Regions from separate parts of the Oceanobacillus sp. B139/18 genome, predicted to be linked through region 2. Evidence: riboswitches for the same ligand, from Rfam matches in the RefSeq annotation. Region 2 holds a riboswitch; the other holds the start of a gene.

Region 1 (15,023 bases), on a different contig from region 2:
TCCCCCTTAATATCCCGCTTTTTTATCTTGCCAACGATTTGCGATCCATGAATACAGCCAAAAATATAGCCAATCAAACAGCTGATGAGGTAATAATACATTGTTTTCCCTCCATTTCTGTCAAGTTTATCTCATTATATGTCTAGATCAGCGAAGAAATCAATTTGCAAAACTGCCAGATTTCGCTAACTGTTCAATCCTTCACCAAAAGCCCGTACATGTTATGATAGAACTAGAGATTCTTTTTAAAGGAGCCCAAAATATCGAATGAAAGCTTTAAAGCATTTTACGCTTTCTTGGATTGCCATTATTCTTTTTATAGGTTTGCTGTTCTGGCTTTACGAGCAGACAACCCCTTCTTATGAAAGAGTGGATGGAGAAGAAACAGTATCAGAACTTCATCCCGATGTCCAAGAAGCGGTGGATACGTTAATTGATCGTGCGGATGATATAGATATAGAGGTCGTTATTACAGATGGTCTGCGTACAGAGGAAGAGCAGGAAACACTGTACGCCAGAGGCAGAGAAAATGAAGAAGATATTGTTACCCATGCCAGAGCCGGGGAAAGCTATCATAATTATGGGCTGGCTGTCGATTATGCGATTCGTAATCATGATGGAGAGGTTATTTGGGATATCCATTATGATGGGAATAACAATGGAGAGTCTGATTGGTTTGAAGTTGCAGACATTGCAAAGGAATTAGGTTTTGAATGGGGCGGAGATTTTAATAGCTTTACAGATTACCCGCATCTGCAAATGACATTTGGTTTGAGCATTTCTGAGTTGCAGCAGGGATACCGTCCTCCTGTTGGAGAAGAATAAGATGGTCTGATTTATTATATTCGAATATATTTCACAAAAAGAAATGCAGGCAGAAAAAAAGTTTCTGCCTGCATTTCTTTTTATCATCCTATTTTAAAACAGACGAAGTTCCTTGATTTCGCTCTTGGTTTTATCAGTTCCTAAATCATATAATTTGCGGTAGAGGGCAATCAAATCTCCCTCGTAATTATCTCGTTTGGCATCGACAGGCTGTTCATCAAATGGTTTTCCTACGAATTTAACGGCATCCTTTGCATTTTTTTCTTTTCTGGCAAATAAAACTTCCACTTCTTTTACCTCTTCCGGTGTCGCATATATTTCATACTCAATTCCGTTTTCAGGTAGCGAAAGCTCTCGGATTTCCTCCGTATCCACTGTTACATAGTATTTCTTTCGTGCCATCTTTGGAAACCTCCTTTATAAAAATATTACCTATTTTGGGAGGTCTAAAACTTCTCTATTAGATTAGGAAAAAATATGGCTTGGATTACCGTCTGTTCTTCACAGCAGGAGATGCCCCTTTAAAACAGACAATACAGCCCGTTTTATTCCGCAATATATTGCGAGGCTTCCTCCCCGGAAGCCTCTGTAAATGCAGAAAAAGAACGATATTCTTCACCCTTCCAAATCCAGATGCCTTCTTCTTCTGATTCTCTATAATAAATATTTTCAATCAAACGATTATCTTTGTTTTCCTGAAAGAAATTCGCAATAAAAATACGCGATGGACCGGCAGTGAATTCATTTTCCTTTATTTCATTATCATGCACATTATACTGCACCAGAAGCTGGCCGCCGTCTAAGTCTTTCGTATCGTTTTGATACAGGATATTCTTCGTAATCAGCGTATCACGAGTGCCGCCTCTCTCTTCATCATAGCCGCCAATAGCAATTCCGGTATAATGATTATTTGAAATCAGATTATCTATAATTTGTATACCTTCCGCATATTTCCCGGCATGTTCCGAAGTAGCTTCAATACCTATATCATTCTCATATAATTCATTTTTCTTAATCAGAATATCTTTTCCGCCATCTACATAAATAGCCGCCGCACTATACTCGCCATCGTACGCCGGATTTGTAGAAGAGGAAATATGGTGGACTGTATTATTTTGGACCGTCCCATTACGGACATAATCCGCAGCGGGATTATTGGCAACACCTTCATATCCTATCAGATCGATTCCAATATTATCACTGAACTGAACTATATTCCCATCTACCGTAAACCCGTCAATATCTCCATTTAATACAATCGATTCACTGGTACCCAGCTTCAAATCCTCAACGATATTATCTATGATATTTATATCTTTCATTGAATCCGTACCATATACCGCAATCCCGTGTCCGTTCCCTTCCTCATGCCACGTTTTTATTCCTTTGACAAAGTTGTCTCTCACTGTAATATGGCTGCTGGAACCGCTGATGAAAAGCCCCATTACCGTTTCATCCATTGCATCTGTCGTTACATTTTGGATAGTCAATCCTTCTATATTTATGTAATTTTTATCCTCCAGAACAACAAGTGCACGGTTTCCATCCACAGTATTCAAACTCTCGCCGTCCATAATAACTTCTTCCCCTTCAAACGCTTGAAAGGAGATTGGCTTGTGCCTCGTGCCGCTGTGCTGGACGATCAGCGGCTCCTTATACGTCCCTTCCCGAATATATACAGTAGCGCCCGCCTCCGCTTCCGAGCTGGCTTTAGCAATTGTCTGAAAGGGAGACTCCAATGTACCTTCATTTTGATCGTTTCCATCCATTGCTACATAAATTACTTGGTTTGTAGAATACAGCGAACAGACAGTAAATAAAACACCGGCAGCTGCACATGCTGCAATCATAAATAATCCCATACTCTTCATGGCTTTCTCCTAGATAACCTTATTTCTTTTCTTCTTTCTGATTCTTCTCATTGCCGTTACCGTCACTATTCTTCTTCTCCTCTTCACCAGGAAGCGGATCTATTTTATGCTTATAGCCATACCCTTTTGATAATGTAACCAAGGATAAAATAATAACCATTGCAACCACAATGACCGAAACAGCAATTACTGCGATATAGGACCCCATAATATACCTCCATCATCTTTTCTTATATTCTATCCTATTAAACTATGCATGCCTTTTCAATTAATTTCTATTTTGCTGTAAGTTACTGCGCCTCCAATATAAGAAACCACTTACTCCCCTTTGCTTGTACCATATTGGGACTTAGTATAAACTCTAGTATGTATGTTATTAAAGTTTATCACGGAGAATCACTCGAAAATCTCTTTATGATAGAAGTTTCTTTTTTAGTAAGTTGAAATAAAAAATGCGTGCAAAGGAGCAATACAATAATGCCAGAACCTATCGTTACCTATCAAAATGTTCATAAATCCTTTGGGAATGTGGAGATATTGAAGGGGATTGATTTAGATATATATCCAGGTGAAAAAGTCGCTGTCATTGGTCCAAGCGGATCAGGGAAAACAACAATTATCCGGATGCTGATGACATTAGAGCAGCCAACATCTGGAGACATTATCGTAGACGGCCGCAATTTGTGGAAAATGGAGAAGAATGGAAAATGGGTGTATGCGAATGAAAGTCATCTGCGCTCTATTCGCGGTGAGATTGGAATGGTATTTCAGCATTTCAACCTGTTTCCGCATATGACGATTTTAGAAAATTGTATGACAGCGCCTATGCATGTGAAAAACGAAGTAAAAAACGAAGTAAAAAAGCGCTCGATAGAAATGCTGGAGCGTGTAGGACTCGGGAGTAAACTGGATAATTATCCAAGTCAGCTTTCAGGCGGACAAAAACAGCGGGTAGCCATGGCCCGTGCCCTTGTGATGCGTCCTAAAATCATGTTATTTGATGAGGTTACCTCTGCACTTGACCCGGAGCTTGTCGGAGAGGTGCTAAATGTTATTCGTGATATTGCAGAAAATGATGATATGGCGATGGTTCTTGTCACGCATGAAATGAACTTCGCCCTGGATATAGCGGATAAGGTACTCTTTTTAGATGAAGGGGTTATCGCAGAGCAAGGTACAGCAAGTGAGGTCATCGAGCATTCAGAGAACCCTCGTGTTCAATCCTTTTTGCAGCGTTTTAGAGGGTGAGCGAAAAATATTTAATCCTCCCCAGCCATGTTTAGCTTCGGCTGAGGTTTTTATAGATATTTTATGTTTCTGGTTAAACGGGTTCAAATGGGTTACCTATCAATATTTTAATTTTGAAGTTTCACTTATAATTTAAAGGAAAAATATTCCGTAAAGGCAATAATATAAGAGGAAAAGGCTCTTAGGGGAGCAAAGGATTTCGTATATTACGAATGTATTAAAAAAACCAGCCGGATTGACTGGTTTTTTCCTGTTATGCAAAATAAGATTTTATGAAACTTCCTCTCCTTCATCAGGAAGCTTTCAATAACTCCGACTGATGTTTTTCTTCATATTTTCGCGCCCAGCGGACAAGCAGATACGCAAATGGTGTATCAACCGCTGCAACGGTAAACTTCCAAATATATTGCGAGACAATCATTCCCAGTAAAACAGATGTCGGGACAACGCCCCAAAAAGCAATCGTAATAAATAGGACGGTATCAAAGAGCTGGCTCGTCATCGTTGATAAATTATTACGCAGCCACAGCTTTTTCCTTCCATGCCGCTGTTTTAACGTATGAAAAATGGAAACATCCAGGTGCTGGCTGACAAAATAAGAAACCAGGCTTGCTAAAATTATCCGGAAGCTCCCATTAAAAATCTCTTCAAAGGCAGCCTGTGATTGGAAATCGGCAGCCGGCGGAAGCTGAATGGAAATATAAATAAATACCATGGCAAGCACCTGTGTGAGAAAACCAGCCTGGACCGTTCTCCGAGCTGCCTTTTTTCCATAAACTTCCCCAATGACATCCGTCATCAAATAAGTAATCACATATACAATCGCTGCAGCGGGCAATACAATACTTCCCATTTCAAATAATTTAACCGACAAAATATTCGATAATAATAATAGGCCGACAAAAACGGCAGTGAAATAAATATACATTCTCCTGTTCCCTTCTCTTCAAAGGTGCAAGGATCTTAGTTTCCCTCTATCGATTATCAATCTTTTCCGGATACATATCATGCTGCATTAACCGGTTTTCTGCCATCTTTTCAAATTTTGTCCCCGCTTTTCCATAATTGCAATACGGGTCGATGGAAATACCTCCGCGGGGCGTAAACTTTCCTCTTACTTCAATATAACGCGGATCCATCAGCTCAATTAAATCGTTCATAATAATATTGACACAGTCCTCATGGAAGTCACCATGATTCCGGAAACTGAATAAATATAATTTTAAAGACTTACTCTCTACCATTTTGATATCTGGAATATAGCTGATATAAATCGTCCCAAAATCCGGCTGATTCGTTATCGGACAAAGCGTTGTAAATTCCGGACAGTTTAATTTCACAAAATAATCACGATTTGGATGCTGATTATCAAATGTTTCTAAAATCTCAGGTGTATAATCAAACGCATATTTCGTTTCTTTATTTCCCAGCAATTCAATTCCTTGAAGATCCTTCTCACTTCTTCCTGCCATACTCATCACCTCCTTTAGATATATTACGATAACAGAAATCAGTTATTTTCTATTACCTTGCAGTTCAAAACTTCCTCACATAGAAAAAGCCGTGCTCCCAAGGAACACGGCTTGATAATCGCAAGTTGTCCTTAGTTTTTTATAGAGGGTTTAAGCTAAGAACCTCTGCCTGAAGTTTAAAATAACACTTCATATTATAAGAATAGATAAAAGGCATGTCAAATTTTCTTTTTATCCCAGCCATCCTCTATCACAGCCAGAACCTGTGCCATGAGGCTATCCTTCCACATCCTCGCCAATAATCCGCACTTCCCGCTCTAACTGCACATCAAATTTCTCTTTTACCGTCGCTTGAACAAATTGAATTAAGGAAATATATTCGGAAGCCGTTGCATTTTGTTTATTTACAATAAAACCGGCATGCTTTGTGGAGACTTCTGCTCCGCCAATTTGCTTCCCTTGAAGATTACAGTCTTGGATCAGCTTGCCGGCAAAAAAACCGGGTGGGCGTTTGAACACACTGCCGCAAGACGGGTACTCGAGCGGCTGTTTGGATTCTCTTTTATATGTAAGATCATCCATCATTTCTTTAATTTCTTCTTTGTTCCCGGGCTTTAACGCGAATGTTGCTTCCAACACAATATAACCGTTGTCCGGGATGTTACTTGTGCGATAGCTGAGATCTAATTGCTCTGCTGTTAATGTCAGCAGTTCGCCGTCCTTTGTCGCAACTACCGTACTTTCCAGCGCATCTTTAATTTCTCCGCCATATGCACCTGCATTCATATATAGCGCTCCGCCGACGGAACCTGGAATACCGCAGGCAAACTCTAAACCGGCAAGCTCTTCATTTAAAGCAAAACGGGAAGCATCAATAATTCTTGCTCCGCTCTGAGAGATAACTTTACCTCCTTCTCTCCAAATAGCCGACAGCTGCTGCAGGTTCATAACGATTCCGCGGATGCCGCCATCCTTCACAATCAGATTAGAACCATTTCCAAGCATTGTAAATGGGACATTTTCCTGATTAGCAAAGCGAATAATCGCCTGTACTTCCTCGTAAGTGGACGGAGTAATGTAAAAATCCGCTTTCCCGCCTAATTTCGTATACGTATGTTCTCTAATCGGCTCATTCATCAATACATTCTCTTTTTTCGTATGTTGAATTAATTGATCATAAAGATGATGGTATTTATTCATGCTATCATTCCTTTAATTTGTCAAAAGCTTTTCTCTATTTGACCTTTATATTCTCATTCTTTTCCTACTTTGTTAAAAACAGGCATTCATCTTACTCCAGTTGAGCATTTCCGCATAACTGAAGTAAGATTATTTGATAAATCAATCCTATACCATTGTAGTTGATTCACTTTAATCTTGCCACAAAAAGCTATGAATCAATTTATCAATTTGCATACTTTCGTGCAGGGCACTGTGTGTCAGCTGCGGGTCATCAATAATCGTCTCTTTGAAATTTTGTTCGGGTATCATACTCCTCAGTGCCTTCACACTTTCCGGAACAGCAACGGAATCACCTGTACTGGCAATGCTGTAAACATCCACATCCGCAGGAAACATATTCTGCTGCAGCATATTTATCGCATGCGAATCGGGTTTCAAATCTTCTGCAGCTGCATCTTGATGAATTTCAAAATATCTTTCATTATAAATACCATCAAATGGACTGCCGATGGCTACAAGTTTATTAACAGATGGATAGTCATTCCTTGCATATTCCATCGTATATTTCACAGCAAGAATACCGCCCATAGAATGTCCGACCAGGTTAACTTCCTCCACTCGATAATTTTCCTTTAGATGAAGAAGCACTGCCGCAATCCATTCTGTACTTTCCTCAAAGCTTGCACGATTATCCTCTAAAACAATCTGTACAAACATGGGCGCATATCTCCCGTTATTTAAGTTATAATCGACAATATCTCCGTTCTCTGTCACATAGTAGATAAATCCTTTATTTCCCCATTGGTACGTATTTTCAAAACGGTCAAGCATATGACCAAATGAATTCTCCGTTCCTTTATAACCATGTATAAAAATCGTCGGTGCACCGGTATACTCCTCTGCTTGCGTTTCATCGTTCTGGTAAAAATAAATACCTGTTGCAATGGCGCAGATAACCAGGAGACCCAGGACAATACCTGCAATCTTCTTTCTCATTTATTTCCCTCAATTTCTGTTGTAAATCTAAGTACATCTCATGCTCTGAAGTACATAGCTATTATAACATCCTTCCTTTGCTGGAACACCATTTCTTCTACTTTATGTGTTTATTTTTTTACTTCATTGGCATATTTTTTATCAGGAATTAAAATACAAATTTTAAGAAAATAATGATTGAAAAATAAGTACCTGCAGGAAGCCCTCTGTTCATTCCTCCGCCATGGGTATCTATAAAAAGAAAGCAAATAGAATCTGCTTTTTAAACAGCATTCTATTTGCTTTCAATCATTATTGGGCAATCCGTTCATAATAATATCCCGGCCGATAATCCATTTCTGCTTATAAGTCTTTATTGCCCTCTATTCATAATATGATTAATGATGATGGTCGTCATCTTCATGCTCATGATCGTGGTCATGATCGCCTTCCTCACCATCTTCATGCTCATGATCCTCGCCTTCATGGTCGTCAATCGTAATTTCTGTAACCGGAGACTTGGCAACTGGATTATGATCATCATCGTAAAGAACCGCAAGAACTTCCTGTCCATCTACTTCTGCATCACCCATATAAGAATCCCCGTATTGATCTTCTGCCACCGTCCATTCCTCTTCAGCAGAATCACGTATGTACCAGTGCCAATGATCCAAATCTTCCTCTTCTGTTACTGCCTCTAATTTAAAAACATCGCCTGTATGGTAATGGTCGGATAACTCTTCAATTTCGATATTTTCCGGCACATCCTCGAAGGAAACCGCTTCGTCATCATGATCATGGTTATGCTCTTCTTCTTCATGATTTCCTTCTGTCTCTTCCTGGCTGTCTGTCCCTTCATCTTGATTATCTGCTTCTTCATTTCCGGACTGACAGCCAGCTATAAACAGGAAACTAATTAAGCCTAATATAATTCCTAATTGCCAAAACTTCTTCATAAAAAACACTCCTTCCATAATACGTAATGATTACGTTTCGTAACGATTACGATTAAAATTATACATAGATGCCGTTTAGTGGTCAAGTGATTTTTTTAAGATACTATTCTTCATAGACATGAAAATATGCTGCCATACTACGCTGATCGAATGATATGATTGCTGCTGCCACTAATCGTTTGGGCAAAAATGGCCTGAAACCTGATTCAACCCTTATAAATAAAAGTCTCAAGCTCCCACGAACAAATATCCTGGGAGCTTGAGACTTTTATTTATCCTTTATTTCACAACAAGCACTTTACACGCTGCCTGATGAACGATTTGCGTACTGACACTGCCAAGAAGAAGCCTTCCTACTCCGCCAAGCCCCCGGCTTCCTATAACGATTAAATCTATTTCCTTCTCTTTGGCATATTCAATTACTTTATAACCCGGATTACGGAAAGAATAATCTATCAAAACCTCTGTTTCACATGTTATCCCATCCGCTTCCAGATCATTATATACTTCTTGGATGGCAGGGCGCGCTTCCTCTGCCAAATCATTCATAAAAGTGCGGGCAAGAGCGGCATTCACCGTTGGCCCTCCATTGGAGATTACGGTAACAACATGTACAACGGCATCTTCAGCAAGTTTCACCTGCTCTTTGGCTTCTTCTATTGCTTTTTTACTAAGGTCGGAGCCGTCATAAGCTACTAATACATTCATACTCATCCCTATTCCTCCCTATTTCGTATTATATTCCTACTATTATCGTAACACATTTCTGTTAAAACGGTTACATGTTCAATAGAAGTGTTGAAAAAGCGTCATTAATTTACGCAGTGTAACTGACTGTAAGAATCCCGACTCCTAAACCAAGAAATACGGTGTTTCATTGCGGAAGTTCTAACAGTCAGTAACGACCAATTAGTTCTACTTGCAGCCACCCCCGCTGAATTGCCTTTTTATTTTATGGAGTGATATTGGACCTCGTCTTCATTCATACTGCATATATAAGAAAAACCGCAATCTGTTAATATCTCTTTAGCCTCTTCAAAATGAGCAGCAATCTCTTCCGGACGGTGCGCATCAGAACCTAATGTGATAATTTCTCCGCCAAGCTTACGGTATAAGCGCAATAAATTTTTACTTGGCAGCGGTGCATTCATGCCATATTTATAGCCGGATGTGTTTAATTCGATTCCCTTGCCTTCTGAAATAACCAGTTTTAATATTTCTTCCATAATATCCTGCGGCACATGTTCCCAGCCCCCAGAGGCATATCTGCTGACTAAATCAAGATGGCCTAAAATATGATAGTTTTTAAAATTTTTCAGGCATTCATAGTACTCTTCAAAATAAATACGATATGCTTCATCTACGGTTCTATCTTCAAAAAATTCACCGGAATGCAAATCCTGTTTATTCGCGGAGTGCATGGAACAAATGATAAATTCCGGATCCAGCCGTTCAATAAAATCGGAAGTTTCCTTAAGCACATGCGGCTGCACACCTACCTCAATTCCCTTGCGGATTTTAATCCTGTCCTGATACTTCTCCCGCAGCCCTTCTAATTTTTTTTGATAAGCTTCTGTATCAAAGCTAAAATCCCACTCCTTATCCGGGTAGTCCACATCTAAATGCTCGGTGAACGCAATTTCCTCCATCCCTTTGTTTATTGCTTCCTGAACCATCTCCTCCATCTCTGCCTCACAATCTGCCGAAAAGCTTGAATGCATATGAAAATCGTACATAAAAGTTATGCTCCTTTCATTGACTTTTTTTCTGAACATTACTATAATACTAAATAACTTTAATTAGATAAAGCATTAAATTGATAAAGTGTTGAATACGAAGGAGAATTTTATGAGAAATAAACAACTGCTTCATACCATGTTCTACCCGAAACAATTTTCAAAAAAACGTCATGTTATCCATACATTAACCGGCCGCTTTTCTAAATTTGGATATCAGCAGGTGGAGACACCCGTTTTTGAAAATTATGATTTATATAACGATGTTCAAGGGACCGTCAATACAGCCGATATGCTGAAGCTGATCGACCCATCTGGAAAAGTGCTCGTACTGCGGCCGGATGCAACCATCCCGATTGCCAGACATTATACCAATTTGCAGGAGGAAGTAGCAACCGGACGCCTCTCCTATGTGCTGGATATTTTCCGTTCCACGACAGAAGAACGCTCCCGCACACAAGCAGGTGTAGAGCTATTTGGAGAACGTACGCCGGAAGCTGATGCAGAGCTGATTGCATTAGCTGTAACCAGCTTAAAAGAATTAGAGATTCCTTCTTTTAAAATAGAAATTGGTCATGCTGCTTTTTATAAAGAATTATTACGCGAGGCTGACCTGGACGCCATGCAGCAGAAAGAACTGGATCAATATATTCAGTCGAAAAACATCTCGGAGATTGTTCCCTTTTTAAAAGACTTGGGACTGGAGGCTGCCTTAATTGAAAAGCTTCGTAAAATTCCAATGTTATACGGAGATGCAAGCTTTGTTATCGATGAAGCGGAGAATATTATCTCATCAGACAAGATGCGTGAAGAACTGGACTATGTATCAAGAGTGTACCAGCTTCTCCAGGATTATCAGGTGGATTCCTATATTTCGATCAACCTTGGCCTGATCAACCATATGAATTATTATTCCGGCATTATCTTTCAGGGCTTTGCGGAGGGGCTTGGCCAGCCCATTATGATGGGAGGACGCTATGATTATTTAACCCGCTCCTTTCATCAGGAAACGCCGGCAATCGGCTTTGCTTTTGAGGTTGATTTGCTTGTTGACCTGCTCCCTGGCATCTTTACAGAAGCTGAGATAATCCAGCTTCGTTATGAAGCTTCTGAACGCCAGCATGCTTTTCAACTCGCCGAATTGTTCCGGGAAGCAAATCAGACAGTCATTGTAAAGGCGTTCGATAAAAAGGAAAATCGCTCTGATTCACCGGAGATACTCGTAAAATCCGAAGAGATAGTATATAGTAAACAAAAAGAAGCAGCAGTGTTTAAGACAAATCAGGAATTACTAGATTGGTATTTTAGAAAGGACGTTAAATGATGCAGCCAGTAACTATCGCTTTAGCCAAAGGCCGCCCTGCAAAGCAATCGATTGATTTACTAGAAGCAGCAGGAATCCATTTTGAAGGGTTTCATGAAAAAACCCGTAAGCTCGTTTTTTTTAATAAAGATAAGACATTACGGTTAATCTTTTTAAAAGGGATGGATGTTCCGATTTATGTTGAAAAAGGCGCTGCGGATATCGGGATTGTCGGCAGAGATAATATTATTGAAACAGAAGCAGATGTTTATGAAATTCTTGATTTAGGGATTGGAAAATGTAAATTCTCTGTCGCCGGAAAAAAAGGAGTCTCTCTTCCTGATAATCAGTCGTTAACGATTGGCACCAAATATCCGAATATTGCCAAGAAATTTTTTGACAAACGTAATCAGACAATTGAGACCGTACATCTCAATGGATCCGTTGAGCTGGCGCCATTAATTGGACTTGCGGATTACATCGTTGATATTGTCGAGACAGGAAACACCCTGCATGAAAATGGATTAGAGGTATTAGCAGATATCGAAACCATCAGTACAAAATTTATTGTGAATAAAGCAAGCTTCGTAACACGTTCAAAAGAAATTCAAGATGTACTAAAAAAATTGGAACAGGTTGTGAGTGAGAAAAATGCAAATTCTCCGTTATGAAACATATAAACAAAATGCAGTAAATACTGAAAAAGCAACACAGCTGATGCAGCGAAATTTAGATGAGCAGGTTTTGGAAATTATCCGTGCTGTACAGGAGCACGGTGATGAAGCAGCACTTGCATATACTAAAAAATTTGATAAAGCTGATTTATCCTCCTTGCTCGTTTCTGATGAGGAATGGAATATTGCCTTTGATAAAGTAAAATCTGAACAGCCAGCTCTCTTTCAAGCATTAACAGAAGCTGCGGAAAACATTCGCCAGTACCAGCGACGAACCAAAGAAGAAGGTTTTCAGTTCAGCCCGCAGCCCGGCATTCGTCTTGGTCAAAAAATAACCCCACTGGAGCGTGTCGGAGTCTACGTTCCCGGAGGAAAAGCAAGCTATCCTTCCACGGTATTAATGGATGTGATTCCAGCTGTCGTTGCCGGTGTCGAGCAGGTTGTGATTACAACCCCTCCCCGCCCCGACGGAACGATTGATCCTGTTGTACTGACAGCAGCAAAAATCGCCGGTGCGGATCAGGTATTCAAAATTGGCGGCGCTCAGGCTGTTGCTGCTCTGGCCTATGGAACAGAGAGTCTCCCTAAAGCTGACAAAATCGTTGGACCCGGGAATGCATTTGTCGCCCGTGCGAAAAAATGGGTGTTTGGCGATGTTGCCATTGATATGATTGCAGGTCCAAGTGAGATTTGTGCCTTTGCTGATAATACCGTCCCTCCTTCCTACGTTGCCGCTGATTTATTATCCCAGGCGGAACATGCAGAGGATGCTGCCTCAATTTGTGTGACAACAGATGCTGCTTATGCAGAGAAAGTACAAAAAGAGGTTGAGCGGCAAATTCCTTTACTGGAGCGGGCAGCTATTATCCGTGAATCGATTCAGACAAACGGAAAAATTATTATCTGCGAGGATGAAGCACAAGCAATCGAATTAATTAACACGATTGCTCCGGAGCATCTGCAATTAATGGGAAATAATGCGGAAGAACAAGTGGAGAAAATTAAGCATGCTGGAGCTATTTTTATCGGTCCGTATTCCAGCGAACCTTTAGGTGACTATTTTGCTGGCCCTAACCATACGCTGCCGACAAATGGGACCGCTCGCTTTTCCTCCCCGCTCGGTGTGTATGACTTCATGAAAAAATCGAGCACCATTCATTATTCAAAGGAACGGCTGCTGGATTATGCTGATACCATTATCACAATTGCTGAAGCGGAAGGCCTGACCGGGCATGCCAATGCAATTCGAATTCGAAAGGAGAACAACGATGCGTCAAGCTGAAAAAGAACGGCAAACCAAAGAAACGAATATATCCCTTGCTCTTAACGTAGATGGAGAAGGAAAATCAGAATTAAAAACAGGGGTCGGCTTTTTAGATCATATGCTGACTCTCTTTACCAAACACGGCGGATTAGATTTGCAGGTCGCATGTGACGGAGATTTAGAGGTAGACCAGCATCATACGGTAGAAGACATCGGCATTGTGCTTGGTCAGGCATTTAATGAAGCATTAGGAACAAAGGAAAGCATTAAACGCTATGCAACAGCAACAACACCAATGGATGAATCTCTTTCCTCCATTTCCATCGATATCAGCGGCCGCTCCTTTTTAGTTTATCGTGTAGACGGGTTAAAGGACAAAGTCGGGAATTTCGATACCGAATTAGTGGAAGAGTTTCTGATTGGCTTCACCAGCCATGCCAAGGTGACCCTTCATGTGGAAGTTTTATACGGAACCAATACACATCATATGATTGAATCCATCTTCAAAGGATTGGGCAGAGCAATTCGTGAAGCGGTATCCATTGACCCGACCATAAAGGGTGTTCCTTCTACGAAAGGAAGCCTATAAGATTAAAAGGAGGCTGGGATATGATTGCCATTATTGACTACGGTGCAGGAAATATTAAAAGCCTGCAATTTGCATTAGATAAATTAGGGAAAAACTCTAAATTGACCATGGATCCGGAAGAAATCCATCAGGCGGATTCCATTATTCTTCCAGGCGTCGGCGCCTTCAAGGATGCGATGGAAGCATTACAGCGCTACAAATTAGATACGATTTTGAAAAAAGAAGCGGCAAGCGGCAAGCCAATTTTAGGCATCTGTCTTGGGATGCAGCTTTTCTATGAATTCAGCGAAGAAAATGGTGGATGTACAGGACTTGGTCTTCTATCCGGTTCGGTAAAACGTATTTCAGACAGGGTCAAAGTGCCGCATATGGGCTGGAATATCCTGCAATCCAATCAGCCTCAGCGCTTATTACATCAGCTCGGAGAAAATCCATATGTTTATTTCGTCCATTCCTATGCAATTGATGAACTGGAAGAAAAAACATTGGTCGCCAGTGCCGATTATGGCGGACGCGTACCAGCAATCGTGCAGGATAAAAATATAACAGGAATGCAATTTCACCCGGAAAAAAGCGGGGATATCGGTATTGCATTATTGAAAAATTATGAGGAGATGATTTCATGATCATTTTTCCAGCAATTGATGTGAAAGATGGCAACTGTGTCCGCTTAAAGCAGGGCGATTATAATCAGCAGACAACCTATAATGACTCCCCGGTGGACACAGCCAAAAGATGGCAGGAAGCAGGCGGCACCTTCCTCCACATGGTCGATTTAGACGGAGCTAAAACAGGAGACCCCCAAAATAAAGAAATTATCCTTAAAACCATTCAGGCATTATCCATTCCTGTTGAAGTCGGCGGCGGTATCCGCTCCCTGGACACGATTAGAGAGTACGTGGAAGGCGGTGCTGCCCGGGTTATCCTC
Region 2 (15,023 bases):
GTCTACAAGAATTTCTCCCCCGGAAGGTTCAATTAACCGGTTAATCATTTTCATCGTAGTTGTTTTCCCGCACCCGCTTGGGCCGATAAAAACAACAAATTCTCCTCGTTCTACTTTCAGGTTCAGTTTATGAACGGAAGGAGTATTATTTCCTTCGAATTTTTTAGTTACTTCTTTAAATTCAAGCACTACAAGCACCTCCATTGCTTATTCCGTAAAACTAAAATTTAGACTTACTCAGTATAATAAACAGACAGGTAAAAATGAAAATCCGAAAAAAGCGATTTAAACCGTAAAATCTGTGCAATTTAAACTTTACAAAGTATACAGTGCAGTTTATCTTAGAATTGCTTACTTTTACGCTCATTTACTATCAAACTTGATTTTTCCAATTTTATTTAATCCGTGTTACAGTGACACATATACAAGTTAAAGGGGAGCTTGACGATGGAATCATTTTCAAATAATCAATTGCTTCAAGAAATCAAATCCTGCGAAGAACTGCTCACAGATCGAATCGCAGATAACATGGAAACGTTCGGCGTATCCTCGACAGTCGGACGGCTGCTTGGCATTATCTATATGAATCGCGAGGCAATGACATTAGATTCACTGGCTGAAGAAACTGGAATGAGTAAAACAAGAATGAGTCAGGTCATGCGACAGATGATCTCATTTAATATCGCTGAGAAAGAATACGTGAAAGGCAGCCGCAAAGATCATTACAATGTAGAACGCGATTATGCACAAACATTTATATCCTTATTTACAAGTAACTGGTCAGAGGTTGTAAAACGTAATACGAGTTTAGAACGCCGTCTCAGAGAACAAATTCGTCATTTAGAAACTTTTTTGACAGAGGATTCCTCAGAAGAAGTAAAAGTTCGAATGGAGAGATTACAGCAGGAGCTGGATGAATGGAATGCCTATTATAATTGGATAAATAATCTTGTTGCGTTTTTTGAAAGTGGCGAGATTTTTAACCATGTTCCTATTGTCACCCCAACCAAAAAGGAGGAAGCAAAAAATGAAGAATAAACGAATCATCACTGCAGCACTGACTGGTGCAGGTGATACAACAGAGAAAAGCAGACATGTTCCAATTACGCCAAAAGAAATTGCGGAATCTGCTATTGAATCAGCAAAAGCAGGTGCTGCAATTGCACATATCCATGTTCGTGATCCCAAGACAGGGAAACTCAGTCACGATGTGGCCCTTTTTAGAGAAACCGTGGAACGAATCCGTGAATCCGATACAGATGTGATTATTAATATTACGGCTGGCGGGGGCGGCGACTTTGTTCCAAATCTAGAAAATCCAACTTGTGGAGGAGAAGGGACTGATATTCAGACACCAAAAGAGCGTCATGAACCGGTCGGGGAATTGCTTCCGGAACTCACCACCTTGGATTGCGGCAGTTTAAACTTTGGCAATCAAGTTTATTTAGGGCCGGAAGACTGGCTTCGGGAGCACGCAAAGCTGATTAAAGAAAGCGGCGTAAAACCCGAAATGGAAGTATTTGATACAGGACATATCCGTCTTGCTAACCAATTAATTTCTGAAGGACTAGTAGAAGGAACACCAATGTATCAATTTTGTCTTGGTATTCCATGGGGCGCTGATGCGGATGCAGAAACAATCGAATATATGAAAAGAAGAGTGGTTGATGGCGCGCATTGGTCAGCCTTTGGTATTGGCCGTATGCAGCTGCCGATTGTGGCACAGGCTGCTTTACTCGGCGGGAATGTCCGGGTCGGTTTAGAAGATAACTTATATTTAGAAAAAGGTGTACTTGGTACAAATGAACAGCTGGTTGATCAAGCTGTCAGCATTTTAAATAGTGTCAAGCTGGAGCCGATGACGGCTGCAGAGGCAAGAGAACATTTAAATCTTAAAAAATTTAATTCCTAAGAGGTGAAATATGGCGCAAAAAACAATGGCAGTTTTAGGAACCGGCGTGATTGGCAATGGCTGGATTGCACGCTTTTTAGCAAATGGTCATAAGGTCAATGCTTTTGATCCGGCTCCTGATGCAAAAGAAAAAACAGAAAAAATGATAGATGCTATTTGGACAACATTAGAAGAATACGGAATAAGCAACGAAGCTGCAAAGGAGAATCTGACCTTCTACAACGAGCTGGAGGAAGCTGTAAAAGAAGCCGATTTGATACAGGAAAATGTTCCAGAGCAGGAAGCCTTGAAGAAAAAGGTATTAGCGCAGGTGGATGCTGCTGCTAAACCGACAGCGATTATCGCTTCAAGTACTTCTGGATACATGCCTTCTGTCCTGCAGGAAGATTGTGTGCATCACCCAGAACGAATCATTGTTGCCCATCCATTTAACCCCGTTTACTTAATTCCATTGGTGGAAATCGCAGGAGGAAAGCAGACAGAGCGCAGTTATATGGAAAAGGCAGAGGAGCTTTATGAAAGCATGCATATGAAGCCGCTTGTGATGAAAGGTGAAATTGACGGCCACATTGGCGACCGGCTTATGGAAGCAATTTGGCGTGAAGGGCTTCATATTGTCAATGATGGCGTAGCGACAACGGAAGAGGTAGATAAAGCCATTGTCTACGGCCCTGGTCTTCGCTGGGCACTGATGGGACCATTTCTAACGCTTCATTTAGCAGGCGGTAAGGACGGGATGCGGCACATGCTTGAACAATTCGGCCCTGCATTGAAGCTGCCTTGGACCCGTTTAGTGGCACCTGAACTGACGGAAGAATTAAGTGAAAAAGTGATTTCAGGGACTGCTGAACAAAGCGGAGAGATTTCTATCGATGACCTTGAACATCGCCGGGACCGTTTCTTGATTAAATTAATGGGGCTTTTAGAGGAAGAAGGCTTCTGGCCGGCAGAAAGGCTGATCTCCTATGACAGAAAGTAAACAAGTATGGAAGGGCAATGTGTTACGTGCGTGGGTAGACTATAACGGACATCTGAACGATGCATACTACGCATTGATTTTCAGTTATAGCCTCGATGCTTTCATGGATGTGATCGGTCTGGATGAAGAAGGACGAAAAGCAAGTGCTTATACCATTTTTACGCTGGAAGCGCATATTAAATATGTAAAAGAGGCGCATGAAAACGAGGAGCTGCTTACAAAGGTCACTGTGTTGAACCGGGATGCAAAGCGTGTGCATCTTTGGTTTGAAATGAAAAACAAAGAAAATGATACTGTGGCAACCAGTGAACAGATGGTGATGGGGATAGATCAGTCATCTGGACGCCCTGCGCCGTTTCCGGAATCTGTTGATGTACGGATTAATCAATTTCCAAGACTGGCAAAAGAAAACTGGCCAGCAGGGGCAAACACGCTTATGGGGATTCGTGAGAAAAAGTAAAATATACAATAGCAGCTGAAAGCAGAATTTCATGCAGTAATCTGTAATGATGCTCCCTTTATCGTGGATAATGAAACGAATAAAGGGAGCTTTTGTAATATTAAAAAGAGAGAAAAAGCAAACACTGCAAAGCCAAACTGGTTGATGAAACGTAATTTCATGTTTGAAAAAAGAAATCAGGATAACATCATCAGGAAATATATGTTATACTGCCAATTGTAAAAGAAATTGAATAAAATCTACGATACAAAGTAGAAGAGGTTCTAGCTAACACCCTCTATAAAAAACTAAGGATACCCATACCGCGCCTTAGGTATGGTTTTTTGCATTTTTCGGGTGTTTAGAATTCTCTTTTTCAAATTGGAAAGGGGATTTTTTTATGGAAAAAAATAATCGAGCAGTTGTTGTATTCAGCGGTGGTCAGGATAGCACCACCTGTTTATTTTGGGCATTAGAAAAGTTTGAGCATGTAGAGTTAGTCACTTTCAACTACAATCAGCGCCACAGCTTAGAAATTGAGGTGGCAAAGGAAATCGCTGGAGATCAGGGATTGAGTCATCATATTTTAGACATGTCTTTACTGAATCAATTAGCGCCCAATGCGCTGACCAGGGAGGACATTGAAGTAGAGAATGCAGAGGATGGCGGCATACCGAATACGTTTGTTCCGGGAAGAAATTTACTGTTCCTTTCTTTTGCAACCATTCTAGCCAAGCAAATTGATGCCAAACATATTATTACGGGAGTTTGTGAAACAGATTTCAGCGGATATCCGGATTGCCGGGATATCTTTACCAAATCATTAAATGTCACCTTAAATCTATCCATGGATGAAGATTTTGTGATTCATACGCCATTAATGTGGCTGGATAAGGCAGAAACATGGGAATTAGCGGATGAACTGCAAGCCTTTGATTATGTCAGAGAACGGACGTTGACCTGTTATAACGGGGTTAGAGGAGCAGGATGCGGAGAATGTCCTGCATGTCAATTACGCCAGCGTGGATTAGACCAATACTTAGTTAGAAGACAGGAGATGAATCAGTAATGTTCGGGTTTCGTATTGTCGAAGAGCTGCAAAAGCTGGATAAAGATATTCATAGAAAAGAATTGGCCTATCACCAAAAACGCGTGATGGTAAGTAAAGAGTTTTCCTTCGATGCAGCGCACCATCTTCATTGTTATGAGGGGAAGTGTAAGAATCTGCATGGACATACGTATCAGGTTGTATTCGGTATCAGCGGTTTTGTAGATAAGGTGGGTTTCGTAATTGATTTTGGTGATATAAAAGAGATTTGGAAGAACAAGATTGAAACATTTTTAGATCACCGTTATTTAAATGAAACATTGCCCAAAATGAACACAACTGCTGAGAATATGGTCGTCTGGATTTTTGAACAAATGGAAGCGGCAATTCAGGAACTCCCTAACCAATGCCAGGTGGAATTTGTTCGGTTATTTGAAACACCGACAAGCTATGCGGAAGCAAGACGGGAGTGGATGAATCATGCGTAAAATACCGGTCTTAGAAATATTCGGCCCTACAATTCAAGGTGAAGGAATGGTAGTCGGAAGAAAAACCATGTTCGTCCGAACTGCTGGATGCGATTACCGATGTGCCTGGTGCGATTCCGCATTTACATGGGACGGAAGCGCCAAAGAAGATATTGTTCAGATGACGAGTGAAGACATTTGGCAGCGGCTGCAAGAAGTAGGAGGAAGCTGCTTTGATCATGTGACGATTTCAGGAGGGAATCCGGCTTTGTTATCTGCTATTGATAATCTGATTGATTTGCTTCAGGAAAAGTCTATTGAGGTTGCACTGGAAACACAGGGAAGCCGCTACCAGGACTGGTTTGTAAAAATTGATGATCTGACCATTTCTCCTAAACCGCCAAGCTCTAAGATGAAAACAAACTGGGAGACGCTAGATGATATCATCCATCAATTGGAAATCAATGATCGATTAGCGCATGCCAGCTTAAAGGTAGTAATTTTTGATAAAGAGGACCTTCGTTATGCAGAAAAAGTGCATCAGCGCTATCCAAAACTGGCTTTTTTTCTGCAAGTTGGAAATGATGATTTAGAGGAAATCGAACCGCAGCAATTATCCCGGCATTTATTAAATAAATATGAATGGTTAATTGATCAGGTAGTGGCATCCACAGTGCTGAATCGTGTTCGTGTTCTTCCGCAGGTACATGCATTAGTATGGGGAAATAAGCGGGGCGTATAGTAAGGGAGATTAAAAGCTATTATCCTATTAAAAAGGCAGTAAGAGCTGTCGCCTTTTTGATAGGGTAATCTTTTCTTTCACTTTCTGGCTTTTCTCCGAATGGACAGGAATCTAAATCAATAAAATAATCCCGCCGATTAACGGCACAGCAACCATTGCAATTTTTAATATCATTGGATTCAGACGAGTGGTGAATTTCGCGCCGATATAAGAACCTATAATTGTTCCGATAACTACTTCTGCAAATAATTTCAAATCGAGAAAACCGACAGAATAATAACCGATACCGCCTACCAGTGCGATTGGTATAATAACAAGCATCGTCGTGCCTGCAGATAGCTGAATCGACAAACCAAAGAATACTAGCAACCCGATTTGGATAAACGGCGTTGAGCCAATCCCGAATGCTCCTGATAGTAAGCCGGTAATGATGCCGATCCCAGCAGCTGTCATCCAAAATCTGCTTTTCGAGGAACGGTTTTTCTCAGCAAATTTTTGTGTGGCAAACTTGCCAAATCCTGCTGTTACACGAATCCACAGCAATATGGCTGATAAAATGAGCATTCCGGCAGTAAAAAATTTCAATTCACTTTCCGGGATAAAGCTTGCCAGCCTGGAACCAAAAAAAGCTCCAACTGCACCAAATAGCCCAGTTGCCAGCCCGATTTTTACCATGGTATTTCTTTCCCGCAGGTGACTGAGTGTGCCCGATAAGGATGTGAAGACCATTGCAGCCAGAGATGTTCCAAGCGCTGTGTGGATAGGAATACCAAAAACTTCCGTCAATATAGCAATAATAAATCCGGAACCGCCAGCCCCGACAAAACCAAGCAACAATCCAATCACTAACATCGTACATAAAACAATCAAAACAAAAATCCCCTTCTTTTTCTTTACTACATAAGTCATTATAGCATAGCGGGCGAGAAATTTTGGGATGAAGGCACTTGAAGTATATGTTGACAGTCTATTCAAGTTATAGTGAATACAGCTTTTACTATTATCAATATTATATTTTATTGACTCAACTTTCGCACATTAAAAAGTAACTTCATTTCTATAGAAACAGGGGTTGAAACACCCTTGACCAAGAATAAAAGATGAAGTGTAAAGCACCGCTGCGGCGGACCATTTTGCTTTCCGACGTACAGGACGTACTAGTGCAGGCGTTGTCACAACGCCTGCACTTGCACGTCCTGGGACTGCGATTACTCGCCCCATCAAAAACATTTGTGCATCGCAGGGCGAGCTGAAGATCCACTTGAAAAGCGGTTTTCTTATCAAGTTAGCTGAAGCCGTCCCCATGGCAGACTAGGACCGCAACGTCCTGGGACTGCGATTACTCGTCCCATCGAAAACATTTGTACGTCGGAAAGCGGAGTGGTTGGTTGCAGAAGCTATGCACCATCACCAATTCCAAAAAGGCCGGATATTTAACCAAAATGCAAGTATGATAATGAAGAACACGTTCATCTTGGAATAGCAAAATATATTTGCTTATTCTTAGGTGCGAAAGTTGAGTTACTGAAAAAAGAAAAGCGATATAGAAGCATACATAATTCAGCTTCCATATCGCTTTTTCAGCTCGTTATAACAATCCAACCCACTGCCAATAGGTTGCACTAAACAGAATAATAAGCAAATACCCAATCACAGTAAGAGGCACACCGGATTTGATAAATTGTTTTAAAGTAAATGTACCTGTACCATAAGCGAGCATATTTTGCGGAGCGCTGATCGGCAATAGGAAGCCAAAACTGATCACAAATTGCATAATCAAGACAAGACCTGGACCATTAAAGGCTGCTGGCTCCATTGATCCGACCAGAGCAATAACGATTGGAATAAAAGCAGATGCCAGACTGGTGGCACTTGCAAAGCCCAAGTGAATCAAAATATTAAATAAAGCAAGTACGGCAATCATCGCAACCAGAGGCAGGGAAGACACCCCGAGTATTTCAAAGGAATTAGAAGAAAGCCAGGTTGCTCCCTCTGTTGCTAACAGAACAATCCCTAATGAAATTCCTGTTGCGAATACAATTAATGTGCCCCAAGGTACTTTTCTTTGCACTTCTTTCCAGGAAAAGATACCGATAACAGGTGTCAGCATGATGGCAACTGCAACAATGGTAACTGTAGTAGAATCTAAGGGATGCAAAACACCTTCCGTCGACCAGAATAATAATAACAAGCCGGCGATAATGATTAAGCGCCATTCTTTTCCACTGATTTTCCCGAGCTCCTTCAGCTGGTTCGTTATGCTTACTCCTTCCTTTATTTCCGACATATTTGGTTTAATTAGTTTAACCATAACAATATAAAGTACGATAGACATGATAAATGCCCAAGGAGCAGCGTAGAGAAACCATTCTCCCCATGTCACATCTATACCAAAAGCAGATTCCATAAATCCTAAAGCAACCATGTTCTGTGCGGCCGCTGTTTTTATTCCGACGTTCCATATAGAAATAGATTGTACGGCGGTAATCATTAATAATGCTGCAAGCTTACTTTGCTTTGCCAATCCAAATGCAGCTACAATTCCTAATAGGATAGGGACAAGCGTACCTGCACGCGCGGTGGCACTTGGTACAAACAGCGCCAGTACAAAGCTGACAATAATGGTTCCGATCACAAGTGCTCCAGGCTTTGTTCCAACCTTTGACATAATATACAATGCGATGCGTTTATGAAGACCTGTAATCTCCATAGCAGTAGCCAAAACAAGCGCTCCTCCAACAAGCAGCACAGCGGAAGAACTGAATCCTTCTACGGCCATGCTTAACCCCTGACTTGTTCCATATATCGTACCTGGATCTTCGATAGCAGGGGAGATTCCGATAAGAACGGCCAGCAGACTGACTATCATTACCGCACTGACAGGATAGGAAACTGCTTCCGTAACCCATAAAACAACCGCAAATGCTAAGACAGCAAGCGCTCGCTGTCCAACTAGAGGCAATGAATCAGGATTAGGCAGAATTAAAATAATAAGAAGAACTAAAAAAGCTGCAATAAGTGCAATAGCATCTTTCTTTTTCATGAAAACCCCTCCCTTTAGTTACTTTAATTGTAATATAAAATCCTATATTTGTGATTGATTTCACATGTTACAAATAAATGAATTTGTGTATTTATTCACAATTCATTCAAAAAATACATTTCATTTTTATAAACTGGCGCTTAATAGAGCCGCATTTTAAATAACTGTTATCCAATCATATAATCGAAAGCTGATTGACGAAGGATATACATTATATTAATATATTCAATATACGAATATAGAATAAAGAAGAAGGTGACAAAGTGGAGAGAAATTTATTTGTACCAGCTTTACCGAAAACAGAGCTGGATGCAGTCCGTTCCTTAGGAGTCTATATTTTTACGAATATCCAGCTGGCGGATTACGATTTAAACAGCTCCTCAGCGCAGAATCGATGGATAAGGAGTTTATCGGATAACTTATCAGATAACGCTAACAATGATTTGAAATTATTAAGAACTGTTTTTGCGCATGGAGTGATTTTAAGGGATTTCTATATCCAAAAGACCGCGGATTTAACCATGGATTGGGATGCTTTTATCGATTGGTGGAAGCAGCTAGAGGAGTCAGACATGATGGAGCTTCTTATTTATGGAATTAGAGAAACAATGGACTATTACTATAAATACCTGCCTCGTATACCGGTTGTGGAAGAGGCAATGCGGGAAGTTTACCTGGACGAAAGGCAATTACAGGACCCTGATAATCGTAAGAAAGCCGTGAAAGCAGTACTGCTCAGCTGGTCTGTCCCGATAGAAAAAGTAGAAAACAATGCAGCGGATTATGATAGTTTATCCGATATAAAAGAAAGCATTATCCGATTGATAAGGGCTTTTTGGGCTGCCGGTTTGAAAAAACAGTGGGAAGAAAAGCAGAAAATGCTAGCAGCATGGGTAAGACAGCAAGAGTCTTTACTGTCAAAATCCTATCGTACCAATGGAGAAGCGATTTTTGCAATCACAGGCTTGTATCCAGATACCGCAGAATTGGAGAACATTAACAGAGCAGAAATGATAACCTTTGTTCCTGTTTGTAATATGGAAAGGCTGCTTTCTTTTATTCAATTTGATAAACATGTTTACCTGATGTTTGATCCGCAGATAGAAACGGCAGGAAATAAAGAAAAGCTGGCAGACTATTATACTGCTTTTGAAGGATTGGGTGACAGGACAAGACTGCAAATCATTGACTTATTAGCTGAAAATAAAGAGATGTTCGCCCAACAGATTATCCAGCAGCTGAACCTGAAGCAAAGCACGGTTTCTCGTCATTTAAATCAGTTGCTGCAATCTGGTCTTGTTATGGTGCATCAGGAAGGAAATACAAAGTATTTTTCACTAAACAGAGATGAACTGAAAAAAGTAGCGGAAAGCCTCCATTCATTTTCCAACATGTAAAGAAGAGGAGAATAAAGATGACAGATTTTCGAATCGAAAAGTTAAATACAATCGTTGTTCCAGTAAAGGATTTAGACAGATCCATTGCATTTTATAAGGATATATTATATTTAGAGCAAGGTTTTACTGATCAAAGTATGGCCTTCATTTCTGCAGGGACTTCAGAGCATGATACAACTATATTATTGCATATCATTGATGAGCCAGAACCGGTAGAAAAAGGAATGGTAATAGAATTTCTGGTCAATGATGTCAGCTCAGCTGTTTCATCTCTAAGAAATCGAAACGTAAAAATTATACAAGACCCGATTGAGCGTCCCTGGGGTGTGAAGGAAGCGGTTATTGCCGATCCGGATGGATATCGAATTTGGATAGTAGAAACCATATATCGGGGTTAAAGAAGGGAGGAATCAAAATGGATATAGCTATTGAGACAGCAGTCACAGAGCATGTCAAATCCATTGCTGCTATTTGCTCCTTTGGCTGGAAACAAACTGTAGAAGGTAAGTTAAGTGAGAAGTACCGGAACAAGCATGCAGAGGAATGGTATAACCACGAACGAGTAAAGGCGGATATAGAACAAGGCTCTTATACCCATGTTGCTATCGTTAATTCAAAGGTGGCAGGCGTTATTGGCGGTGCAATAACGGAGAGCAGAGTCAGCCAAGTTTTTGTATTATATGTAGAGGAAAAATATCGATACAAAGGAATAGGAAGACAATTATTAAATATACTTACAGAAGAACATAAGAAAGCAGGAGCAACAGAACAATGGGTGTCTGTACAGGATGGAAATCAAAGAGGAATCCCTTTCTATGAAGCAAGAGGATTTCGGAAGCAGGAAAAGAAAAGCGGCGTGACGGATACAGGCGAACCATTTGTTAATCTTCGGTATTCGCGAAGCTTATAATATCAACTTAGTATTAGCTTAAATTTATTTTTTTGAAAATATCGTCTATTTATTATGGTAAAATAAATTATGGTAAAATAAAGATTACCTTGGTTTATAAAGGTTATTAAAATGAATTTCATTAAAGGAGGCGTTCATATGATAAATAATAAAAAGAATGTAATAAGTAAAAAAGGGAGAGCGTTTAACTAGTCCGTTACATCGTGTTTCCCTAAATTGGAAGGGGACTTAAATTGAATCAGGTCTTATTAGTTATTGATGCACAACAGGAATTAATCGAAGGCAATCATGAAAGAAACGCAGTTTTTCAAAAATCACAGCTTATTGCTAATATTAATTTAGTAATTGAAAAAGCAGAAAATGCAGTGGTGCCAAGTGTATTTGTAAGGGATTTAGATGTCGGTGATGGAAAAGGAAGCGGATTTGAAATTCACAAAGACATCTATGTGCCTGCAGAATCAAAAATCTTTGACAAATCTGCTACCAATGCTTTTTATGGAACAGGTCTGTTGGAATACCTAAAGTCACATCAAGTAAAACATATTGTTGTTATGGGCTGTGAAACACAGCATTGCATAGACAGTGCCGTCAGAACAGCAACCATTAACGGATTGGATGTCACATTAGTTAGAGACGGCCACTCCAGCCTGGGGAACGACTTGCTGAATCCAGAACAAATTATAAAACACCATAACGATACACTTCATGGACATTATAACGTGGATCATTTTTCCATAGTAAGAAATGCAAAGGAAGATTTATTTCACCCTGCACATGATTCATATAGATAATTTGATAGAAAAGCGGCATATACCTGTGCCGCTTTTACTGTTTTGAGAATTATTTCACGAAGCTCACGAGACAAGTATCTGTTAGCAAAAATTTTTGTGAAAACAGTCTTGGATATGTCTTCCATTTATGTTCCATTTGTACTATAATAAAAATGTCATTTTAAAGAATAATTTGTCAAATAGAGGAGGATAAAATGAATAAACAGCGAATTATTATTTTTATGTCATTATTACTATTTATTGCCGGATGCAGTACGTCCGAGGAATCCACTGCATCAGAAACTTCTTCATCTGAATCTTCCGAGGAAAACACGAATTCAGAACAAGCAGAGGAAGAGGAAGCGGAACAATTATCCTCTGGTTCAAGCACCAGTACATATTCATTATCAATGAAGCTGCAGCCTCTATACGCGAATGGAGATTATGAAGAAGCTTTAGAGCTAATCGAGGAATCTCTGGAAGATCACGCTGAAGAGCCTTTCCTTTATAATGATAAGGGTTTTATTCTCATTGAACTTGGACGACCGGAAGAAGCAAGAGAAGCGTTAGAAAAATCAATTGAACTGGATGACAAGATGGAAGCTGCTTACAGCAATCTTGCATATGCGTTAATAGATCTGGGCGAATATGAAGAGGCTATGGAAGCTGCGCAGGAAGCGATTGATTTAAATCCGAATGCACCGGAACAATATGTTGCTATGGGAAATGCACTATCTTTTCTTGATGAAGATGAAGAAGCTCTGACTTATTTTGAAGAAGCTTTAGAAATTGAACCCAAGGCAGATTTCGCTTTATATGGTATGGGAGCCAGCCTGCTCTATTTAGATGAAACAGAAGAAAGTATTGTTTATTTAGAAGAATATTTGAAACAGCATCCGGAAGATGTCGATGCACTGGATATGCTTGTATATGCTTATGAACTTATAGAGGATTATGAAGAAGCGTTGGAATACGCTGACGCCGTATTAGAAGTAGATGATGAAATGCATATCATTTATAATCTGGATTATAAAGGCATCCTTTTAACAAAAAATGGGCAGCTGGATGAAGCAGAAGAACTCTACGAAGAAATGCTAGAGGAGCATCCGTTAGATAAAGGAATTGCTTATTACGGCCTGGCTTTTATCGATATTGAGCGCGGGGAGATAGAAGAAGGCTTGGATCATTTGGAAGAGGCAATGGATGAGGACCCCAGCTTAATTGATTATGCTGTGACAGATCCTTTATTTGAAGATGTTTTAGATAATGAAAGATTTATAGAACTTGCTGAATCCTATGAGGACTCCTATAACGAGCTGTAGTTAAAAAAGCAAAAGATGATTGATAGTTGTAAAACAATCATTTTTTGCTTTTTCGTTTATTGGAAGCATTGCGGAACAGGATGCTTCATCGTCAAATAAGGATATACTTGGTATCCTTTTATCATGAGAGGATAATATATTGAATATTATTGCAAATAGAGAGAGGTTGGTATTTCAACACTCGATCTTTACCTATTCAAAACATTGCATTGGTTAAGTTTTAAGAAGTTTAAGTGGATAGAACGTCAGATATTACAGATTCAACGGGATCTTGAAACTGCGAAGAGCAGGAAGATTTTTTGATATGAGAAGACGGTGAATGAGCGAATAAAGGCTTCTCTTGCCGAGTCAGAAGGAGAAAAAACAGCTTTCTCATAAGTACAGCTTGTATTTCTCCTTGAAAAATTTCTCTGAAAGTTATTTTTCATTTTATAAACTATGTTCCGAAATCTTTTCTCTATTGATTCTCCAAATTCCAAAAGATACACCGGCGATAATAAAGAAAATACTAATCGATTCTCATACGGAGGGGAATGACAATTGATAAATAAAAGAATAAAGCAGTCCAAATAAAGACTCAAAAACAATCATCATCCCTGCCATGGAAACCGTCAGACGGATGGAAGTTTGGTTCCATGCCCATGTTGCCACCCACAAAGCAACGATGCCCAACACGATAATACCAATCAAATATGCAGCGGATGGACTGTTAAAAAAGGAATTAGAGGAGGTATTGGATACCCTTCCTCTCCGGGAAGAAAGTATTCTCCGTCTCCGTTTTGGATTGGATGACGGGAAGTCACGAACGCTGGAAGAACTGGGAAAAGTATTTGGCGTGACCAGAGAGCGTGTCCGTCAGCTTGAAACAAAAGCATTGCGGAAATTAAGGCTTCCAAGACACAGTAAACGTTTAAAAGATTTTCTTGATTAGCGTAGGCGGAAGCGGTATATTTAAAGGATAATTAATACAATCTACCTTCATGTATTTAAGCCCGATAACTTCATTGTGATTCGGGCTTTTTTGGTGGAAAGAATAAAATCCCAATCATTTCATCTGTGAGTTGCTTATTTAGGTCATTGTTCGCTATGATAGTAGAAGATATCTTTGATTAGCAGAATGAAGCTAAAAGTCTAGAATATATTCATTTTAGTGCGCGAATAAAGAGTATTGGCAGGGTTATTCACTGTACGTTAAAATCTACAACACAATTGGGGAATCCATATGCACTTCACACTTGACCGTTCAGCAAAAACACCACTATACAAACAAATCGCAGCACGGTCGTTGCCGCTTATGATGAGCTGCAATCCATAGGAATTGTTGAAAGAAAGAAAGGAAGCGGTACGCATATTAGTACGGATATATGGGGAATCTCCGATAAAAGAATTCCCAACTGGGGAAGGTATGTGGAGGATGGCTCATTTCTTCCTAATTTGCCGTTAGTTCAAAAAATACGGACGGAGACACAAAATAATGAAATGATCAATATGGCAAGCGGAGAACTGGCGGCGGATCTATTTCCGGCAGAACAATTTCATTCCATTTTTAAAGAGAAGCCTTTTACAGAGCATCTGGGATATGATCACCCTCAGGGCAATGTCCGTTTAAGAGAAACGATTTCTAATCATTTGTATGCGTATAAGGGAATCTCTATTGATGCAGAATCAATCCTGATTACCTCTGGTGCGCAGCAAGCTCTTCACCTTATTGTGCAATGTTTACTAAAGCCTGGTGATGCTGTCGCAATAGAAAATCCATCGTATGCTTACTCATTGCCATTATTTAAATCAGCAGGTTTACGTCCCTTTCTTTTAAAGAGCAGTAAAAATGGGATTAATCCGGATGATATCGTCGAACTGCATAAAAAACATCGCATTCGAATGGTTTTTATCAATCCGGATTTCCAAAATCCAACCGGAGTGCAAATGCCTTTAAGCAGACGGAAAAGAATATTAGAGATTTCTTCGGAGTATGGCATTCCTGTTGTAGAGGA

What was found. Region 2 has a riboswitch for preQ1 ahead of queC (7-cyano-7-deazaguanine synthase QueC). Riboswitches for the same ligand answer to the same signal wherever they lie in the genome.
Region 1: linked by a shared signal. The riboswitch ahead of queF (preQ(1) synthase) and the one ahead of queC (7-cyano-7-deazaguanine synthase QueC) in region 2 are both predicted to bind preQ1.

What each region holds. Positions count from the first base shown of each region.
Region 1 covers NZ_JBVFXI010000010.1:43,645-58,667, forward strand. Annotated here, with positions in the region: gene ACZSMY_RS21055 (glycerol-3-phosphate acyltransferase) at 1-101, opposite strand, end outside; gene ACZSMY_RS21060 (M15 family metallopeptidase) at 268-825, shown strand; gene ACZSMY_RS21065 (hypothetical protein) at 919-1,227, opposite strand; gene ACZSMY_RS21070 (DUF1565 domain-containing protein) at 1,371-2,696, opposite strand; gene ytzI (YtzI protein) at 2,716-2,904, opposite strand; gene ehuA (ectoine/hydroxyectoine ABC transporter ATP-binding protein EhuA) at 3,174-3,944, shown strand; gene ACZSMY_RS21085 (queuosine precursor transporter) at 4,237-4,872, opposite strand; gene queF (preQ(1) synthase) at 4,919-5,416, opposite strand; PreQ1 riboswitch class I at 5,542-5,588, opposite strand; gene murB (UDP-N-acetylmuramate dehydrogenase) at 5,693-6,616, opposite strand; gene ACZSMY_RS21100 (alpha/beta fold hydrolase) at 6,788-7,594, opposite strand; gene ACZSMY_RS21105 (hypothetical protein) at 7,972-8,529, opposite strand; gene ACZSMY_RS21110 (universal stress protein) at 8,809-9,243, opposite strand; gene ACZSMY_RS21115 (histidinol-phosphatase HisJ family protein) at 9,477-10,265, opposite strand; gene hisZ (ATP phosphoribosyltransferase regulatory subunit) at 10,378-11,589, shown strand; gene hisG (ATP phosphoribosyltransferase) at 11,586-12,239, shown strand; gene hisD (histidinol dehydrogenase) at 12,220-13,524, shown strand; gene hisB (imidazoleglycerol-phosphate dehydratase HisB) at 13,511-14,095, shown strand; gene hisH (imidazole glycerol phosphate synthase subunit HisH) at 14,116-14,721, shown strand; gene hisA (1-(5-phosphoribosyl)-5-[(5-phosphoribosylamino)methylideneamino]imidazole-4-carboxamide isomerase) at 14,718-15,023, shown strand, end outside.
Region 2 covers NZ_JBVFXI010000001.1:1,057,870-1,072,892, reverse strand. Annotated here, with positions in the region: gene ACZSMY_RS05230 (betaine/proline/choline family ABC transporter ATP-binding protein) at 1-189, opposite strand, end outside; gene ACZSMY_RS05225 (GbsR/MarR family transcriptional regulator) at 448-1,038, shown strand; gene ACZSMY_RS05220 (beta-keto acid cleavage family enzyme) at 1,028-1,912, shown strand; gene ACZSMY_RS05215 (3-hydroxyacyl-CoA dehydrogenase NAD-binding domain-containing protein) at 1,923-2,891, shown strand; gene ACZSMY_RS05210 (thioesterase family protein) at 2,878-3,351, shown strand; PreQ1 riboswitch class I at 3,603-3,648, shown strand; gene queC (7-cyano-7-deazaguanine synthase QueC) at 3,731-4,399, shown strand; gene queD (6-carboxytetrahydropterin synthase QueD) at 4,399-4,866, shown strand; gene queE (7-carboxy-7-deazaguanine synthase QueE) at 4,859-5,587, shown strand; gene ACZSMY_RS05190 (sulfite exporter TauE/SafE family protein) at 5,699-6,457, opposite strand; gene ACZSMY_RS05185 (DASS family sodium-coupled anion symporter) at 7,176-8,630, opposite strand; gene ACZSMY_RS05180 (ArsR/SmtB family transcription factor) at 8,894-10,027, shown strand; gene ACZSMY_RS05175 (VOC family protein) at 10,045-10,425, shown strand; gene ACZSMY_RS05170 (GNAT family N-acetyltransferase) at 10,443-10,937, shown strand; gene ACZSMY_RS05165 (isochorismatase family protein) at 11,171-11,728, shown strand; gene ACZSMY_RS05160 (tetratricopeptide repeat protein) at 11,923-13,029, shown strand; partial or broken gene ACZSMY_RS05155 (sigma-70 family RNA polymerase sigma factor) at 13,724-13,960, shown strand; partial or broken gene ACZSMY_RS05150 (aminotransferase-like domain-containing protein) at 14,290-15,023, shown strand, end outside.